4 regions of the Streptomyces hawaiiensis genome follow, and region 1 is predicted to be linked to each of the others. Evidence: riboswitches for the same ligand, from Rfam matches in the RefSeq annotation. Region 1 holds a riboswitch; each other region holds the start of a gene.
The links. A riboswitch is a leader RNA that binds a small molecule or an ion and turns the genes downstream of it on or off. The one in region 1 is predicted to bind cobalamin.
Positions count from the first base shown of each region.

Region 2: another riboswitch for cobalamin. It lies ahead of CEB94_RS36990 (energy-coupling factor ABC transporter permease); the one in region 1 lies ahead of CEB94_RS09620 (cobalamin biosynthesis protein).
Region 3: another riboswitch for cobalamin. It lies ahead of CEB94_RS27085 (ribonucleoside-diphosphate reductase subunit alpha); the one in region 1 lies ahead of CEB94_RS09620 (cobalamin biosynthesis protein).
Region 4: another riboswitch for cobalamin. It lies ahead of CEB94_RS32525 ((2Fe-2S) ferredoxin domain-containing protein); the one in region 1 lies ahead of CEB94_RS09620 (cobalamin biosynthesis protein).

Region 1 is NZ_CP021978.1:2,076,461-2,081,147, forward strand. It holds gene CEB94_RS09605 (lysozyme) at 1-143, shown strand, start outside; gene CEB94_RS09610 (inorganic phosphate transporter) at 287-1,531, shown strand; gene CEB94_RS09615 (hypothetical protein) at 1,566-1,787, shown strand; cobalamin riboswitch at 1,903-2,060, shown strand; gene CEB94_RS09620 (cobalamin biosynthesis protein) at 2,161-3,114, shown strand; gene CEB94_RS09625 (cobyric acid synthase) at 3,116-4,624, shown strand; gene cobN (cobaltochelatase subunit CobN) at 4,621-4,687, shown strand, end outside.
Region 2 is NZ_CP021978.1:8,153,283-8,157,969, forward strand. It holds gene CEB94_RS36975 (energy-coupling factor ABC transporter ATP-binding protein) at 35-889, opposite strand; gene cbiQ (cobalt ECF transporter T component CbiQ) at 886-1,635, opposite strand; gene CEB94_RS36985 (energy-coupling factor ABC transporter substrate-binding protein) at 1,642-2,010, opposite strand; gene CEB94_RS36990 (energy-coupling factor ABC transporter permease) at 2,007-2,708, opposite strand; cobalamin riboswitch at 2,739-2,923, opposite strand; gene CEB94_RS36995 (serine/threonine-protein kinase) at 3,053-4,459, opposite strand.
Region 3 is NZ_CP021978.1:5,834,664-5,839,350, forward strand. It holds gene CEB94_RS27085 (ribonucleoside-diphosphate reductase subunit alpha) at 1-1,765, opposite strand, end outside; cobalamin riboswitch at 1,890-2,029, opposite strand; gene mctP (monocarboxylate uptake permease MctP) at 2,154-3,782, opposite strand; gene CEB94_RS27095 (DUF3311 domain-containing protein) at 3,779-4,045, opposite strand; gene CEB94_RS27100 (GntR family transcriptional regulator) at 4,185-4,687, opposite strand, start outside.
Region 4 is NZ_CP021978.1:7,086,574-7,091,260, reverse strand. It holds gene CEB94_RS32540 (iron ABC transporter permease) at 1-63, shown strand, start outside; gene CEB94_RS32535 (APC family permease) at 144-1,643, shown strand; gene CEB94_RS32530 (universal stress protein) at 1,646-2,062, shown strand; gene CEB94_RS32525 ((2Fe-2S) ferredoxin domain-containing protein) at 2,057-2,428, opposite strand; cobalamin riboswitch at 2,475-2,653, opposite strand; gene CEB94_RS32520 (IucA/IucC family protein) at 2,643-4,181, opposite strand; gene CEB94_RS32515 (IucA/IucC family protein) at 4,283-4,687, shown strand, end outside.

The sequences.
Region 1 (4,687 bases):
CGTCGGGCCCCGGGACGCTGCCGGCCGGCTGGTCCTCCTGGACCTTCTGGCAGCACGACAACGGCAGCGGGACCTTCCCGGGTGACCAGAATCTCTTCAACGGGTCGCTCGATCAGCTGAAACGGTTCGCGCGAGGCACCTAGCCACCGGGGCGCCGGGCCGCCGCTCCGGGGCGTCGCCGCGACCCCCCGTTGCGGTCACCCCTGCGCCCCTCTCAGTTCATCTTCCGTTCACTCAGGTTGCCTACGTTCATACAGCCAACGACCTCGAACGATTGCCTGGGTAAATGGAAAGCTTCTCGCTGATCCTCGCGATTGTGGTGGTAACCGCACTCGCGTTCGATTTCACGAACGGTTTCCACGACACCGCGAATGCGATGGCCACGACCATTTCCACGGGCGCCATGAAGCCCAAGGTTGCGGTGGCCATGTCCGCGGTCCTCAACCTGGTCGGCGCCTTCCTGTCCGTCGAAGTCGCCAACACGATCTCCAAGGGCCTCGTCGACGAGGCCGGCATCCGTCCTGAGGTCATCTTCGCCGCCCTGGTCGGCGCGATCCTCTGGAACCTGCTGACCTGGCTGGTCGGCCTGCCGTCCAGCTCCTCCCACGCTCTCATGGGCGGTCTGATCGGTGCCACGATCGCCTCGGCGGGCGTCGGCGCGGTCCACGGTGACGTGCTGGTCACCAAGGTGCTGATCCCGGCGATCGCCGCCCCGCTGGTCGCGGGCCTCGCGGCGATGCTGGCGACGCGGCTGACGTACTCCCTCGGCAAGAAGGCCGACGGCAAGGCGTCCCGGAAGGGCTACCGGGCCGGCCAGATCGCCTCGGCGGGCCTGGTCTCCCTGGCGCACGGCACCAACGACGCCCAGAAGACCATGGGCATCATCACCCTCGCCCTGATCGCCGGCGGCACCCTCGCCCCCGACTCCGACCCGCCCATGTGGGTCATCCTCTCCGCGGGCGTCGCGATCGCGCTCGGCACCTACCTGGGCGGCTGGCGCATCATCCGCACCATGGGCAAGGGCCTGACCGACCTCCAGCCGCAGCAGGGCTTCGCCGCCCAGACCTCCGCGGCCACGGTCATCCTGGCCTCCTCGCACATCGGTTTCTCCCTGTCCACCACCCACTCCGTGTCCGGCGCGGTGATGGGCGCGGGGCTCGGCCGCAAGGGCGGCGTCGTCCGCTGGTCGACCGCGACGCGGATGTTCGTCGCGTGGGGTCTGACGCTGCCGGCGGCGGCCCTGGTGGGTGCTCTCGCCGAGTACGTCACCGGCTTCGGCGCCTGGGGCACCGCTGTGGTGGCCGTCTTCCTCATCGCCTCCAGCGCGGCGATCTGGAAGCTGTCGCGGCGTGAGATCGTCGACCACACCAACGTCAACGACACCGACGAGGCGGAGCCCGCGGGCGTGGTCACCACGGCGATGGCCGCCGTGACGCCGCCGCCGGCCGGTACGCCGGCGGAGGAGCCGGTGCCGTCGTTCCCGGCCCAGGCCACCGTCGAACGGACGCCGACCACGACCACGACGGTCTGACCCCGCCACCCGGTTACAAGGAAGAGTCTCTGAGATGAAGATCGACTGGGCGGCCCTCGGCTCCGTCTTCGGTGTCAGCCTCGTGGTCACCGTGGCCCTCGTCGGCCTGTTCACCCTCGGCATCACCGGCCTGTCGCGCCGCGAGCGTGCGGTGGCGGAGGGCGGGTCCGCGAGCCTCGCGGTCACCGGCGCGTACGCGTGCTTCGCGGCGTGCGCGGCGGCTGTCGGGTACGGCATCTACCTGATCGTGGCCTGACGGCCCGACCGCACATCGTCCACCGGGCGGCGCGGGACTTCGGTCCTGTGCCGCCCGGTCGTCGTGTGTACGGAAGGGGACGATGTGGGGTTCTGCACACTCTCCCCTCGCAGGTCAACGGCAAGTTGACGGCGGTTCCCGGCCGTGGTGGACTGCCGGGGCCAGTACGGCGGCAGGAGAGGAAGCCGGTGAAAGTCCGGCGCGGTCCCGCCACTGTCACCGGGGTAGCAATCCCCGGGAGCCAGGAACTCTCACCGCCGGTCTCGTCGAACCAGGGCGTGGACACCCTGAGTGAGGACACGTATCGCCATGCGCGGCTGCCCATCCGGTTTCAACATCCCACCCCTGCCTGCCTTTCCGGCCGGCTGAGCCCATGGGTGCCGGTCGCGTCTTCGCGTACGGCGCCGCCGCCGGTCTGATCGGTGACCTGCTGCTCGGTGATCCTCGCCGAGGGCATCCGGTCGCCGCGTTCGGGCGGGCCGCGGGCGCCGTGGAACGGGTGTTGTGGCGGGACCACCGCGGGTGGGGCGCGCTGCACACCGCCGTGTGTGCCGGAGGGACAATCGCCCTCGGGTCCGTCGCCGCGCGTGCCGTGCGGACCTCCGGCGTCGCCTCCGTCGCGCTGACCGGAGCCGCCACCTGGGGTGTCGTCGGGGGGACTTCACTCGCCCGGGAGGCACGGACCATCGGGCGTGCCCTGGAGGCCGGGGACGTCGAGGCGGCCCGGGCCCGGCTGCCGCATCTGTGCGGGCGGGATCCGCAGGCCCTCGACGCCGACGGTATGGCCCGGGCCGTGGTCGAGTCCGTCGCCGAGAACACCTCCGACGCGGTGGTGGGGGCGCTGGTGTGGGGGGCCGTCGGCGGGGTGCCGGGGCTGCTGGGTTTCCGGGCCGTCAACACGCTGGACGCCATGGTCGGGCACAAGTCGGCCCGGTACCGCCGGTACGGGTGGGCCTCCGCGCGCCTGGACGACCTCGCGGGGTGGCCGGGAGCACGGCTGACCGCCGTACTCGCCGCCCTGGCCGGGCCGGATCCGCGGGGGGCCATGCGGGCCTGGCGGGACGACGCGGCGAAGCATCCGAGTCCCAACGCCGGGCCTGTGGAGGCCTCGTTCGCGGGGGCGCTCGGGGTGCGGCTGGGCGGGACGCTCTCGTACGGCGGGCGGATGGAGCACCGGCCCGTGCTGAACACGCAAGGACGTGCCGTCGGTACGCACGACGTCGAACGGGCCGTGCGGCTCTCGCGGCGGGTCACCTGGCTCGCGCTCGGGGTGTGCGCCGGTGCGCGGCTGCTGAGGAGTGCGCGGTTGCTGAAGAGGGGGAAATGACATGGGCGGTGGTCTTCTCGTCGCCGGTACCACCTCCGACGCCGGCAAGAGCGTCGTGACCGCCGGGATCTGCCGGTGGCTGGTGCGCCAGGGCGTCAAGGTCGCGCCCTTCAAGGCGCAGAACATGTCCCTGAACTCCTTCGTGACGAAGGAGGGGGCCGAGATCGGGCGGGCCCAGGCCATGCAGGCGCAGGCCTGCCGGGTCGAGCCGACCGCGCTGATGAACCCCGTGCTACTCAAGCCCGGTGGCGAGCAGAGCAGTCAGGTCGTGCTGCTGGGCAAGCCGGTCGGCGAGATGAGCGCGCGCGGCTACCACGGCGGGCGGCAGCAGAGGCTGCTCGGGACGGTGCTGGACTGCCTGGAGCAGTTGCGGGGCACGTATGACGCGGTGATCTGTGAGGGGGCCGGTTCTCCCGCCGAGATCAATCTGCGGCGGACGGACATCGTGAACATGGGGATCGCCCGGGGCGCCGGGCTGCCCGTGCTCGTGGTCGGCGACATCGACCGGGGCGGTGTGTTCGCCTCGTTCTTCGGGACGGTGGCGCTGCTGTCGCCCGAGGACCAGCGTTACGTCGCCGGGTTCCTCGTCAACAAGTTCCGCGGGGACGTCTCCCTGCTGGAGCCGGGCCTGGACATGCTGCTCGGCCTCACCGGGCGGCGCACGTACGGCGTACTGCCCTTCCGGCACGGGCTCGGGATCGACGAGGAGGACGGGCTGCGCGTCTCCCTGCGGGGCGCCGTGCGGGAATCCGTCGTCGCCCCGCCCGTCGGCGAGGACGTGCTGCGGGTCGCGGTCTGTGCCGTGCCGCTCATGTCCAACTTCACCGACGTGGACGCCCTGGCCGCCGAACCCGGGGTCGTGGTGCGGTTCGTGGACCGGCCGGAGGAGCTGTCCGACGCCGACCTCGTCATCGTGCCCGGCACCCGCGGGACGGTCCGGGCACTGGAGTGGCTGCGTGAGCGGGGGCTCGCCGAGGCCCTGGTCCGCCGGGCCGCCGAGCAGCGGCCCGTCCTCGGTGTCTGCGGCGGTTTCCAGATCCTCGGCGAGCACATCGAGGACGACGTCGAGAGCCGCCGGGGCCACGTCGACGGGCTCGGGATCCTGCCCGTGCGGGTGCGGTTCGCCCGCGAGAAGACCCTCACCCGGCCGGCGGGGGAAGCCCTCGGCGAGCGGGTGGAGGGCTACGAGATCCATCACGGCGTCGCCGACGTCACCGGGGGAATCCCCTTCCTGGACGGCTGCCGGGTCGGCCAGACCTGGGGCACGCACTGGCACGGCTCACTGGAGTCGGACGGCTTCCGGCGGGCCTTTCTGCGCGAGGTGGCGGCCGCCGCGGGCCGCCGCTTCGTGCCGGCGCCGGACACCTCGTTCGCCGCGCTGCGCGAGGAGCAGCTCGACCGGCTCGGCGACCTGATCGAACAGCACGCGGACACGGACGCGCTGTGGCGGCTCATCGAGTCCGGCGCGCCGCAAGGACTGCCCTTCATTCCACCGGGAGCGCCCGCATGAGCACAGTGTTGTTGTTGTCGACCGCCGACACGGACCTGCTGGCGGCCCGGGCCGCCTCCGGGG
Region 2 (4,687 bases), 6.1 Mb from region 1:
GCACCGTAGTGCCGCGCCGCGACGCCGGACAAGCTCACCCTCCGGGCGTCCCCAGCCGTCCGCCCACGAGGGCGGCGAGTTCGTCCGCCGTCCGCGGGCCCTGCTCCGCTCGGGCCAGCCACCCCTGGGCACGCAGGAGTTCCGCCGCCGCGGCACCCCAGGGCAGGCGCAGCCCCGCCTCGCGGAGGAGATCCACGCGGGCCAGAGCCGTGGCCGCGGGCCCGGTGCGGACGCCGGACGGGGTGAGGAGCGCCGCGTCGTCGGCCCAGCGCAGGGCCAGGTCGACGTCGTGCGTGGCCATCACCACCGTGGTGCCGGCGGTGCGGAGTCCGTCGAGGGTGGTGAGGAGCCGCTCCTGGCCGTCGGGATCGAGTCCGGCCGTCGGCTCGTCGAGGACGAGGACGCGGGGCCGCATGGCGACCGCGCCCGCGATGGCGGTGCGCTTGCGCTGGCCGTAGGAGAGCAGATGGGTGGGCCGGCCGGCCAGGGCCGTGATGTCCAGGGCGGCGAGCGCCTCCGCCACCCGCGCCCGCACCTCCGTGACGTCCAGACCGAGGTTCAGCGGCCCGAACGACACGTCCTGCTCCACGGACGCCGCGAACAACTGGTCGTCCGGGTCCTGCACCACCAGCTGCACGGTCGTCCGCAGCCGGGTCAGCCCCTTGCGGTCGTACGACACCGGCTGCCCCTCGACCGTCAGCCGCCCCTCGTGCGGCCGCAGTCCGCCGGAGAGCAGCCGCATCAGCGTGGTCTTTCCGCTGCCGTTGCGGCCGAGCAGCGCCAGTGCGCGCCCCTCGCGGATCTCGAAGTCGAGCCCGCTGAGCACGGTGGGGCCGTCCTCGTAGGCGAAGGACGCGCCCCGCAGGGCGACGAGGGCGGGCTCGCTCATGTCAGCGGCCTTTCCAGGACGAAGGTGAGGGCGGCCAGTGCCGCGAGCAGCGCGCAACTGGCAGCCGTGAAGCGGACGGAGACCCGGGCCTCGGGCACCAGGACCCGCAGCGTGCCGTCGTAGCCGCGCCCGGCGAGTCCGGCCTGGAGGCGGGTGGCCCGGTCGAAGGCCCGGACGAACGCGGTGGCGCCGAGCCCGGCCAGGGAACGCCACTCCGCGGCCCGGCTGGTGTGACCGAGCCGGGCCGCCTGGGCCTCCCGGATGCGGCGCACGGAGTCCAGCAGCAGGAAGCTCATCCGGTACGTCACCAGCGCGACATCGACGACCGGAGCGGGGATCCCGACCCGCACCAGACGGGGCAGCAGGTCGGACATCGGTGTGGTGAAGGCGAACAGCAGCACGCCCAGGGAAGCCGCCGAGGTGCGCAGCAGCAACTCCCCGGCCCGGACCGGCCCATCACCCGCGAGGGAGACGAAACCCCCCGGTCCGCCCACCTGGACGAGCAGCGTGACCGCGCCGGTCACACAGAAGCCCAGCGGCACCCGGTAGGCCCGCCACAGCCGCCGCCCGGGCACACCGGCCGGCCCCAGCAGCACCAGCAGCGCCGTCAGGAGCACCAGGGCGGCCCCCGGCCAGGGCGGCAGGGAGATCGCGAGCACGGTGAGGCCGAGCCCGAGCACGGCCTTGTCCACGGGATGGCGGCGGCGCCAGCGACTGCTGTGCGCCGCCGCGTCGATCGGCAGCACCCGGGCTCAGTCCTGCTCCGCGGTGGACTTCCCGGCGGCACCGGCGAGCGCGCTGCCGGCCTGCCGCTCCAGCGCCCGCTGCTCGCCCTGCCGCCGCCCCCGGCGCAGACCGAAGTAGTAGGCCAGGACTCCGGCGCCGAGGGCCGCTTGGAGGGCGAACAGCGCCGACTCGATCTCACCGGACGGCGGCTCGTACAGCGGCGAGAACCACGGCTCGTAGTCCGGCTTCAGCTCGGTGATCGCCGTCTCGGCCTCGGCGTCGGCGCCCGTGAACGGCTCCTTCTTGTGGTCGCCGAGGCCGAGCGCCAGGGGCAGCACGGCGAGCGCGGCCACGGCCAGCAGCAGCACCAGGTTGATCTTCGTGTTCCTGTTCATCGGGCCACCGTCTCGGTCTCGGTCCGTGCCCGCTTCCTGGCGAGGAGCACGCCCAGCCGGGTCAGTTCGCCCTTGCTGGACTGCACCAGCAGCCGCATCACGAGCACGGTCAGCAGGCCCTCGCTCACCGCGAGCGGAATCTGGGTGACGGCGAAGATGGACCCGAACTTGCCGAGCGCGCCCAGGAATCCGCTGCCCGGGTCGGGGAACGCGAGCGCCAGCTGCACGCTGGTGACGCAGTAGGTGGACAGGTCGGCGACGAACGCGCCGCAGAACACGGCCACCATCAGCGGCGCACCGGAGCGCCGCAGCAGTGCGTAGACGGCGTACCCGGCCCAGGGACCGACGATCGCCATCGAGAAGACGTTGGCGCCGAGCGTGGTCAGGCCGCCGTGCGCGAGCAACAGCGCCTGGAAGAGCAGGGTGATCGTGCCCAGCACCGCCATGATGGGCGGCCGGAACAGGATGGCTCCCAGGCCCGTGCCGGTGGGGTGCGAGCAACTGCCGGTGACAGACGGCAGTTTCAGGGCGGACAGGACGAAGGTGAAGGCGCCGGACGCACCGAGGAGCAGCGTGCTCTCGGGGTGCTCGCGCACTTCACGGGTGAGCGACCGGACCCCGTGGACGACGAACGGCGCCGACGCGACGCCCCAGGCGACCGCGTGCGCCGGAGGAAGGAAACCCTCGGCTATGTGCATGGCTCAGCAGACCCTCTCCAGCACCTCGTGGATGGTTGACGCGCCTTGGCCGGTCTCCTGGCTGACGGGTACCACCGCCCGGACTCCGCCTTCCCGGGTCACAAGGACCCAGTGGCCGCCCGCGAGGGCTGGAGCCGGACTTCCCGATTCACAGTGGCGAGGGCCGCACCGGCATCACACCGGATTTCCCGTTCACCAAGGCCTGGTGACAATAAGGCCGGGGTAAGGGCGGTGACAAGCCACCCAAGGGGCGCGCGAGGGGGCGCCCGCTCGCACACCGGCGCATCCCCCCACTGATCCACACGCTGCGGGCAGGGCCCCGCCGCGCGGCTTCGGAGCCCGCGTCAGTCGTCGCCTCCGTCGTCTCCACCGTCGTCGCTCTCCTGGTCTTCCCCGGCCTGGCGCGGCTTCTCCGGCTTCGGCTGCCGCGGCCCGCCGTTGCCCGCCTCCTCCGTCGGAGTCACGGCGCCGGGCGCCGGCGCGGGAGGGGTCGGGGAAGCGGCCGGCGCGGACGGAGTGACATCGGCCACGGTGCCGGTCGTCGGCGTCCCGGCTGCCCCCGGCCCGGTCGCCGGGCCGGTCGCCGGGCCGGCCGCCGGGGCGGCTTCCGGATCGGAGGAGACAGACGAGGCGGAGTCGCCCGACGGGGTGGCGGCGGGGCTGCTCGCAGTCGGGGACGCGTCGGGTTCGGTGCCCTCCGCGGTCGTGTCGGGCGAGAACCAGCGCATGCCGATGAGCATCGCGGCGAGGAAGAGCGCCGCGGCGGCGGCCGTCGCGGCCAGTCTCGTCCGGTTGCCGAGGCCGCCGCGCCCGCGGGGGCGACCCGAACGCCCCGCCTGGGCGGCCCGGGCGGCGGTGCGGTGCCCCGTGGTCGCTGGCAGCGCGTACGTGGTCGGGTGACTGGTCTCGGCGGACGCGCTCGGACCGGGCGCGGCGTGCGCCGCCGCGGACGCGGTCGTCGGCCGCAGCGGCGGTGAGGCCTCCGGCAGCGGCTCGGGCAGGCCCCGCCAGGCGCCCCCGGCGAACCACTCGGCGGCCTGCTGGGCGGTGGGCCGGTCCTCGGGCTGCTTGGCGAGCAGACCGAGGAGGTAGTTCTCGAACGCCGGCGGGAGTCCGGTGACACCGAGCTCGCGGGGCGGCACGGGGGTCGAGTCGAGATGCTGGTGGAGGAGGGCGACGGCGGTGTCGGCCTGGAACGGCGGGCGGCCGCTGAGGAGCTGGTAGAGCACGCAGCCCAGGGAGTACATGTCGGAGGCGGGCCCCGCCTGCCGGCCAAGGGCCCGCTCGGGCGCGAGGTAGAGGCCGGTGCCCACGATCTGGCCGGTGGCGGTGAGCGCGGCGCCGGGGTCGTCGAGGAACCGCGCGATACCGAAGTCGCCGATCTTCAGCGTGCCGTGGGCGTCCAGCAGCAGGTTGGCGGGTTTGACGTCCCGGTGCACGATGCCCTGCGCGTGCGCGGCGGCCAGCCCCGCAGCGGCCTGCGCGGCCAGACGGGCCACGTGCTCGGCGGGCAGCGCGCCGGAGCCGTTCAGCACCCCGGCGAGAGAGTCGCCCTCGACCAGCTCCATCACCAGATACAGCCGGTTGTCGTACTCGCCGAAGTCCAGGACACCGACCACGTTGGGGTGGTTGAGACGCCCTGCGGTCTGCGCCTCCAGACGGAACCGGGAGGCCGCCGTGGCATCGGTGTCCTGGGGAGCAGCAGCTTGAGGGCCACCGCTCTGGCGAGCGTCTCGTCGTACGCACGCCAGACCTCTCCCATTCCACCGCGCCCGATCTCAACATCCAGCCGGTAGCGGCCCGCTAGCAGCACTCGTCCTCGTCTCCTGCGTGGGAAGGTCGTCGCCGCAGGCCGAACTCCCCGCTTCTGCACGGGGATTGGTGGGGGGTGCCGCAGCCGACCCAGGATACTGGCGCGACGTGACCACCGGTCTCCGCAGCGGTGTCCTCAGAGGGTGCGGACTCGGAAATCCCGGAGC
Region 3 (4,687 bases), 3.8 Mb from region 1:
GCAGGGCGGTCCAGCGCTCCGGCCAGCTCAGGCGAACGGCCGGGAAATGATCGGGGTGCAGCATGCCCCGGGCCGTACGGGTCTTCTCCCAGGCCGGCAGCGGGCCGTTGCGCTCGGCCAGGCCGGCGGAGGCCTCGTACGCGGCGAGCATGACGCGCTCGGCGATGCGGGTGGAGAGCGCCCTGGCCTCGGGTGAGTCGAAGGGCAGGCGCAGCTTGAAGAAGACGTCCTGCAGACCCATGACGCCGAGACCGACCGGGCGCCAGCGGGCGTTGGAGCGGCCCGCCTGCTCGGTCGGGTAGAAGTTGATGTCCACGACGCGGTCGAGGAACGTCACGGCCGTGCGGACGGTCTCGTCCAGCCGCTCCCAGTCGATGTCACCCTGGTGCACGAACGCCCCCAGGTTGACCGACCCCAGGTTGCAGACCGCCGTCTCCCCGTCGCTGGTGACCTCCAGGATCTCCGTGCAGAGATTGGACGAGTGGACGACGTGGCCCGGCTCGGCCGTCTGGTTGGCGGTGCGGTTGGCGGCGTCCTTGAAGGTCATCCAGCCGTTGCCGGTCTGCGCGAGGGTGCGCATCATGCGGCCGTACAGCTCACGGGCGGACAGGGTCTTCCGCGCGAGGCCCTTCGCCTCGGCCGCCCGGTACGCGGCGTCGAACTCCTCGCCCCACAGGTCGACCAGCTCCGGCACGTCCGAGGGGGAGAACAGCGACCAGTGCGCGTCGGCGTTCACGCGCCGCATGAACTCGTCCGGCACCCAGTGCGCGAGGTTCAGGTTGTGCGTGCGGCGGGCGTCCTCACCGGTGTTGTCGCGCAGCTCCAGGAACTCCTCGAGGTCGGAGTGCCAGGTCTCCAGGTAGACCGCGGCCGCGCCCTTGCGGCGGCCGCCCTGGTTCACCGCGGCGACCGAGGCGTCGAGGGTCTTCAGGAACGGCACGATGCCGTTGGAGTGCCCGTTGGTGCCGCGGATCAGTGAACCGCGGGCGCGGATGCGGGAGTACGCGATCCCGATGCCGCCGGCGTGCTTCGACAGCCGGGCCACCTGGTGGTAGCGGTCGTAGATGGAGTCCAGCTCGTCCTTGGGGGAGTCGAGGAGGTAGCAGGACGACATCTGCGGGTGCCGCGTGCCCGAGTTGAAGAGGGTGGGGGAGGAGGGGAGGTAGTCGAGGCGGCTCATGAGGCCGTAGAGAGCCGCGACTTCGTCCAGCGCGCGCGTGGTGTCGTCCTCGGCGAGGCCGCTCGCCACCCGCAGCAGGAAGTGCTGGGGCGTCTCGACGACCTTGCGGGTGTGGGGGTGGCGCAGCAGGTAGCGGCTGTGCAGCGTGCGCAGGCCGAAGTAGCCGAAGCGGTCGTCGGCGCCGGTGTCGATCAGGGCGTCGAGCCGGGCCGCGTGCAGCCGGACGAACTCGGCGGTGCGGTCGGCGATGAGGCCCTCGCGGTGGCCGGCCGCGACGGACTCGGTGAAGGACGTGACACCCTGTGAGGCGGCCTCCTCGCGGATGCCGACGGTCAGCAGCCGCGCGGCCAGCCGGGAGTAGGCGGGGTCCTCGGAGATCAGACCGGCCGCGGCCTCCGTCGCCAGATCACGCAACTCCGCCTCGTCGGCTCGCGAGGACCTGCCGCGCAGGGCGGCGGCGGCGACCCGGCCGGGGTCGGCGTCGGGGAGGTCGGCGGTCAGCTCGGTCAGGGTCCGCAGCAGCGCGGTACCGGGAGCGTCGGGCTCTTCGGTGGCTGAGACCGGTTCGGCTGGCGCGATGGTCACGTGGGGCTCTCCCTCGCTCGGCACGGGGGCCTCGTCGAGGGCAGGGGGCAGCACGCGAGCGCACGCGGCGTCGCGTCCACCGGCCCATTCCACGAGGCCCGGACGTCAGGGCACACCGGCCGGGTGGCCGGGTGCGCTGTCGGCAGGTCCTCGGACTGACTCCTGTGCATGGCGGTTCGGGGAACAGACATGCGCAAGCACACCGTTGCGGGACAGTTCCGGATTCACACCGGATTCCCCTGCGGCGACAGCGAGCATGAGCATACATCTTGTGCCAGGTTCGGAAGGCACCCCCAGATGTTGTGTCGGAAACGGCGGCGGGCCGCCGTGATACGTGATCACGACGGCCCGCTGCGGGTGGTGTGTGCCGGGCTCCGCGCCCCTGAAGTCAGTGCGCCGAACCGGCGGTGGCAGGCGGGAGTTCCACCTGGACCCCCGGGTCGCCCGCGTCGGCCGTGTAGTCCTCCGGCTTGGTCTCGTCGATGCCGTCGGGGGCCTTCAGGGCCCTCAGGACGAAGGTCAGGACCACCGTCACCACCACGTTCAGGACGAACGCCGTGAGGCCGATGTAGCCGATCTCGCCGATGCCCGGGATCTCCTTCGAGGAGCCGCCGAAATGCTTCTGCGTGGGCGAGGCGACGCCGTACGCGGCGGCCGTGCCGTAGACCATGCCGACCGCCCAGCCCGCGAGCAGGGCCCAGCGGTGGAACCAGCGGGTGAACAGGCCGCCGACCAGGGCCGGGAAGGTCTGCAGGATCCAGATGCCGCCCAGCAGCTGGAAGTTGATGGCGACCGTCTTGTCCATGGTGAGGACGAAGGCCAGGGCGCCGACCTTCACCAGCAGGGAGACCAGCTTGGAGACCTTGGTCTCCTGCGCCGGTGTGGCGTCCGGCTTGATGAAGTCCTTGTAGATGTTGCGGGTGAAGAGGTTCGCGGCCGCGATGGACATGATGGCCGCCGGCACCAGCGCGCCGATGCCGATCGCCGCGAACGCCACGCCCGCGAACCAGTCCGGGAACATCGTCTCGAACAGCTGCGGAATCGCCAGCTGCCCGTTCTGCACCTTGATCCCGGCCGCGATCGCCATGAACCCGAGCAGCGCCAGCAGACCCAGCATCAGCGAGTACAGCGGCAGGATCGTGGTGTTGCGGCGGATCACCTCACGGCTCTTCGAGGACAGCGTCGCCGTGATCGAGTGCGGGTACATGAAGAGGGCCAGGGCGGAGCCCAACGCCAGCGTGGCGTACGTCCACTGCCCCGCCTCGGCCGGTACCAGCGCACCGCGCGGCGCACCCGTCGCCGGGTTGGTCTGGCCGTACGCCTCGCTCGCCTTGGCGAAGATGTCGTCGAAGCCGCCCAGCTTGATCGGGATGTAGATGATCGCCACCGCGATGACGATGTAGATCAGCGTGTCCTTCACGAACGCGATGAGCGCGGGGGCCCGCAGACCCGACGAGTACGTGTAAGCCGCCAGCACGCCGAACGCGATCAGCAGCGGCAGGTCCTTGATGAACCAGTTGGTGTCCTCGCCGCCGCCGACGCCCATCACGTCCAGCACGGCCTGGATGCCGACCAGCTGGAGCGCGATGTACGGCATCGTCGCCAGGATGCCGGTCACGGCCACCGCCAGCGACAGGCCCTTCGAGCCGAAGCGGCCGCGCACGAAGTCGGACGTCGTGACGTACCCGTGCTTGTGGGAGACCGACCACAGGCGGGGGAGGAAGGTGAAGATCAGCGGGTACACCAGGATCGTGTACGGCACCGCGAAGAAGCCGGCCGCGCCCGCCGCGTAGATCGCCGCCGGCACGGCCACGAAGGTGTACGCGGTGTACAGGTCGCCGCCGAGCAGGAACCAGGTGACCCAGGTGCCGAACGAGCGCCCGCCCAGGCCCCATTCGTCCAGGCTCTGCTCGTTGTCGGCCTTGCGCCAGCGCGCGGCCAGGAAGCCCATGACCGTCACGGCCAGGAAGAAGAAGATGAAGACGCCCAGTGCGACGCCGTTCACGCCGTCCTTCACTGCGACGCACCGCCCTTCGCGGCCGAGCGGGCGCGCTGGTCACGCTGCCACAGCTTGTAGGCGATCATCGTCAGGACGGTGGAGATGAGCACCCACGCCATCTGATACCAGTAGAAGAACGGGATCCCGATGAAGGCCGGGTCGGTCTTGGCGTACGAGCCGACCCACAACATGGCCACGAACGGCGCTATGAGGCAGACGGCGATGACGACGCGCATGGGCGTCACCACCGGCCCTCCGCTGACTTCCGGGGCTTGCGACATCAGGCGGCTCCGTCCCCTTGCTGATCACCTGTAATGCGCAGGCAATCTAGGTCAGGGCGTGGCGATAGCGGAACCCCTCGTCCGCAATGCGGTACCCAAATGAAATGGGCCCTCATCAGCCGCCTCAACAGCGGTTCCGCTACTCCTGAGGCCGCTTCAGCCGGGCCACGAACTTGTACCGGTCCCCCCGGTAGACCGACCGCACCCACTCCACCGGCCGGCCGTCCCGGGCCAGGGAGTGCCGGGAGAGCATCAGCATCGGCAGGCCGACGTCCGTGCCGAGCAGGCCGGCCTCGCGCGGGGTGGCCAGGGACGTCTCGATGGTCTCCTCGGCCTCCGCGAGATGGACGTCGTAGACCTCGGCCAACGCCGTGTAGAGGGACGTGTACTTCACCAGCGAGCGCCGCAGCGCCGGGAAGCGCTTCGCGCTCAGATGCGTGGTCTCGATGGCCATCGGCTCGCCGTTGGCCATGCGCAGCCGCTCGATGCGCAGCACGCGCCCGCCGGGCGTGATGTCGAGCAGCCCGGCCAGGCGGTCGTCGGCGGTGATGTAGCCGATGTCCAGCAGCTGCGAGGTGGGTTCGAGGCCCTGGGCGCGCATGTCCTCGGTGTACGAGGTCAGTTGCAGCGCCTGCGAGACCT
Region 4 (4,687 bases), 5.0 Mb from region 1:
ACGGCGGTGATCGGCACGCCGTACTTCCTGCACCTGCTGGTCCGCGGCCGTAAGGCGACATGATGCCTGAAATGGGGATCAATAGTTAAATTGCTCCGCAAGTGCCTGTTGTATGGACGCACACACAACGGGAGCGAGGGCGCATGGCCAAGGACGTCACGGACTCGGGCCCACCCCCGCAGGCGAGCCTGAAGCCCAATGCGATCGGATTCGTCGACGCGCTGGTCATCGGGCTCAACGCGACCTCCCCCGCGTACTCCGTGGCGGCGGTCATCGGCCCGATCGTGGCGCTGGTGGGCATCCACGCCCCCGGGGTGATGCTCGCGTCGTTCGTGCCCATGCTGCTGATCGCGTCGGCCTTCTACTACCTCAACAAGGTCGACCAGGACTGCGGCACGACGTTCTCCTGGGTCACCCGGGCCATGGGGCCCTGGGCGGGCTGGCTGGGCGGCTGGGCCATCGCGATGACGGGCGTCCTGGTCGTCGGGTCGCTCGCGGACGTCGCCGTGACGTTCTTCCTGCTGGCCGTCGGCCTGGACAGCTGGGCCGACGACGACGTGCTGCGCCAGGTCCTGACGGTGCTGCTCATCCTGGTGATGACGGCCGTCTGCGTGATCGGCACCGAGCTGTCGGCCAAGGTGCAGAACGTCCTCATCCTGGCGCAGGTCATCTGCCTGCTCGCCTTCGCCGTGGTGGCGCTCTACCGCGTCTACGCCGACACCGGCACCCTCGACGCCATCGATCCGAAGTTCGGCTGGCTCGAGCCGTTCGGGGCCGGCGGAGCGTCACTGACCGCGTCGCTGCTGCTGGGTGTGTTCATCTACTGGGGGTGGGAGTCGGCGGTCAACCTCACCGAGGAGGTCGAGGACTCGGCCACCGCCCCCGGCAAGGCGGCCGTCTGGTCGACGGTGCTGCTGCTGGTGACCTACCTCGCGGTCGCCTTCGCGGTCGTGGGCTACGCCGGAACGGACTACCTCGCCGAGAACGCGGCGGAGGAGGAGTTCATCTTCGCCCTGCTCGCCGAGGAGGCCATGGGCGGCTGGGACTGGGTCGTGCTGCTGGCGGTCTCGACGTCCGCGCTCGCCTCCACGCAGACGACGATCATCCCGGCGTCGCGCACGGGCCTGTCCATGGCACGCCGGCACGCGCTGCCCGCGCACTTCGGCCGCATCCACCCGCGGTTCCGCACCCCCGACGTGAGCACCTGGTGGGTCGCCGGCATCGCCATCGCCTGGTACCTCGTCCTCTACCACGTCAGTGAGAACGCCCTCTTCGACTCCCTCACCGCCCTGTCCCTGCTGATCGCCTTCTACTACGCGCTCACGGGCCTGGCCTGCGCGGTCTACTACCGCCGCCAGCTGACCCGCAGCGTCCGCAACTTCTTCCTGATCGGCCTCGGCCCGCTGATCGGTGCGGGGCTGCTGGCGTGGTTGCTGGTGGAATCCGTGGCGGACATGTCCGACCCCGACAACTCCTACAGCGGTGTCTCGTGGTTCGGCCTCGGCCCGCCGCTCGTCATCGGGATCGGGATCATCGTCGCGGGCGTCGTCCTCATGGTCGTGTGGCGGCTGATGGCGCCCGCCTTCTGGTCGGAACACCCGAGCGTGGTCGACCCGGACCTCGTCGACGGCAAGGAGTCCTGAAGATGTCGGTGGTCCTCGGCTACGACGAGTCCCCGGGCGCCCTGAGCGCACTGCGCGTCGCCATCGAGGTGGCGACCGCGTACGACGAACCCCTGGTGATCGTCTACGGCGTCGCCGCGCCCGGCGTCACGGGCGAGGAGTACGGCGCTCATCACGAGGCCGTCCGCGAGGCCGGCAACACCGCGCTCGGTCACGCGCTGCGGGTGGCCGACGAGGCCGGTGTGCGGACGTCGGTGGAACTCGTCGACGAGCGGCCCGCGCAGGCGCTGATCGACGCCGCGGCCCGCCACGAGGCCAGGGTCATCGTGGTGGGCACATGGGGCGAGAGCCCGGTGCGGGGCGCACTGCTGGGCTCGACACCGCACAAGCTGCTGCATCTGTCGACCGTGCCCGTGCTGTGCGTGCCGGCCGCGTCATGAGCCGTCGGCGCGGCGTCGCGCGAGCGGTGTGAAGACGTACAGGCCGAGGATGTCGGGCAGGGGGGCGATGCCGGGACCGCCCTCCCGCACCCAGGAGACGACGTCCTCGGTGGCGGCCGGGTCGTTGACCAGTCCGAGCCACACCGGCCGGCCTCCGGCGCCCCGGCCCTCCGCTGACGGCTGGACGACGATGACGTTGGCCTGGTCGCAGACGTCGAGGCAGTCGGAGACCCGTACCGGTGCCGCCGTGCGCAGACGCTGGGTCTGGGCGGCGTGATCGACGCCGGTCACCTTGGGGCTGCCGCAGCAGCAGTCCCGGCAGACGACGATGCGGCACGGAAGCCCTCCGGCCGGCGTTGCGGACATGCCGCACCTTCCCTCTCTCCGGGGAGATCCGCCCCGGTGGTCCGTCGAGGAGGCGACCGCGTGAGTCTCCTGGCTCTCGGGTCGATGCCGCTCCCGGCCTTCCCACCCGTGCGCGGGCAGTGGCCTGTCGGGACCGGCTCGCCGATCACAGTGGCGGGACCGCGCCGGATTCACACCGGCTTCCTCGTTCCGCCGTCGCCTTGTTCGCCGGCCATCATTCCATGCGGCCGGCCCTGAGCGGGTTGGGCAGCGGCAGGTAGTGGGCGGCGGCGCCGTCCGCGCCCGTCCAGCGCAGCAGCAGGTTCGTCTTGGCCGGCAGTGTGGGTGAGGCGAGCAGGGCGGGGATCTCCGGCAGGTCGTGGCGGGCGAGTTCGCGGCGGGCGGCGGGCCAGGGGTCGAACCCGGGGTGCCGTTCGGTGAGGGCGCCGGCGATCTCCATGAGGTGATTGACGACCAGGCAGTACACGAGCCGCTCCCAGCCGGCCCGCCGCGTCACCTCCGGCAGCAGCTTCACGCCCTCGGCGTCCCGGTACAGGGCCTGCACCGGCAGGCCGTCGGCGTCCACGGCGACCAGGGTGTTCTGCAGGTGAGCCTCGATGACGACGCCGTGTTCGGCGAACGCCGCCAGCACCGGGGGCACGACCCGGGCCAGGTACGCCGCCCACCAGGCCCCCGGGTCGACGGCGCGGTCGAGCGGATGGCCGTCGAAGCCCTCGACGAGCCCGGCGGCGAGCAGCGGGGTCGCGCCGGGCAGGAGGCGGTCGCCGAAGCCGTCGCGGACGAGGACGGCGAGGGCCTCGAAGGCGAAGTCGGCGGTGCGGTACCCGCGGTCGGCCAGCCACGCCGGGGGCCCGTCGAACGTCTCGAATGCGGAGCGGACGGCCGCGTCGGTCCGGGGCAGGGCGAGCAGGTCGTGGCGCCACAGCCGGCGGATGTCGTTGGTGATGCGCACGTCCAGGCTGAACTTCAGGAAGAGGTCGTGCTCGGGTGTGTAGAGCGTGCGGATCGCGGCCGTGGGCCAGGTGTCGAAGGCGGTCGCGCCGAGCCGGACCAGCCTGCCGTCGGCGAAGGCGGCGGCGAGCTCCGGGGCGGCCAGGTCCAGCTGCCAGGGGTGGGCGGGGAGCAGGCGGTAGCCGGGCGGGGCCGTGCCGAGGGCGTCGAGGGCGCGGGTGTCGCCCTCCTCGACGACGGTGTCCTCGCGCAGCCCGAGCAGGGCCATCGGGAAACGGGCGTACGCCTCGGGTGCGTACGGCAGCCAGCCGGCGGCGGGGCCGCCCCCGCGCGCCTTGGGGGCCGGGTGGTGGGTGTGGCCGGTGAGGAGAGACTGCTCGGAGCGCAGGTAGAGGTCCTCGGGTGGGGTGGCCCGGGCGCGGGCGGCGAGCAGGGCGGCCACGGCGTCCCGGCTGTCGAGCATCTCGGTGGGCAGTTCGTGGTTGGACAGCCCGGTGTGGCGGCGCAGTTCCTCGGCGACGAGCTTGACCAGCTCGGTGTGACCGACGCGGTGCCAGGCGCCGTCGACCTCGACCTCCGGTCCGGCGGGCCGGCGCGTTCCGCGCACCCGCAGCAGCCGGTTGCCGCCGGGCAGACGGTAGATCCGGTGTCCGCCCTCCTGGCGGACCGGCCGGGCCACTTCTCGCAGCAGGCAGTTCAGCAGGGGCACGGCGGCGTACGCGTCGGCGAGGCCGGTGGCCGTGTCGTCACCGTGGGCCGAGTCGTCGTCGGCGGGCGGGGGCATGAGGTCCACGCGTTCCACTCGTCCCTACGGTCCTTCCAGCGTTCCGGGCGGAGATGATCAGTATGTCGGTCGTCGCCATTCCGCTGTGACGCCCCTATTCGTACCCGAGGAGCCCGCCCGTGCACCGTCCCCCCTCCGCCGAGACCGAGGTCGCCGACGAGCTGTCCGTCGTACGGCCCGGCCTTCTGGCGCGGTACGAGGCCGAACTGCCCGGCGCCCGGGCGGCCGTGCTGTCCCGGCTGTGGCGTGGTCTGGCCCATGATCCGCTGCCCTGGGTCACCCGCCGGGAGCGGGGCCGGGACGGATTGACGCTGTCCCTGTCCGACGGCCGCCGCCTGCACGGCCCCCGGCCGGATCCGTACGCGACCGGCGCGTACGTCACCGTCGTGCGGCTCGGCGAGGCGGCGTACGCGGATCCGGCGCGGCTGATGACGGACCTCGCGGTAGCGCACTCCGCTTCCTTCGCCTCCGAACTCGGGCACAGCGTGGCCTCCTTGGCGCTGTCGCGAGCGGGGCAGGATGCC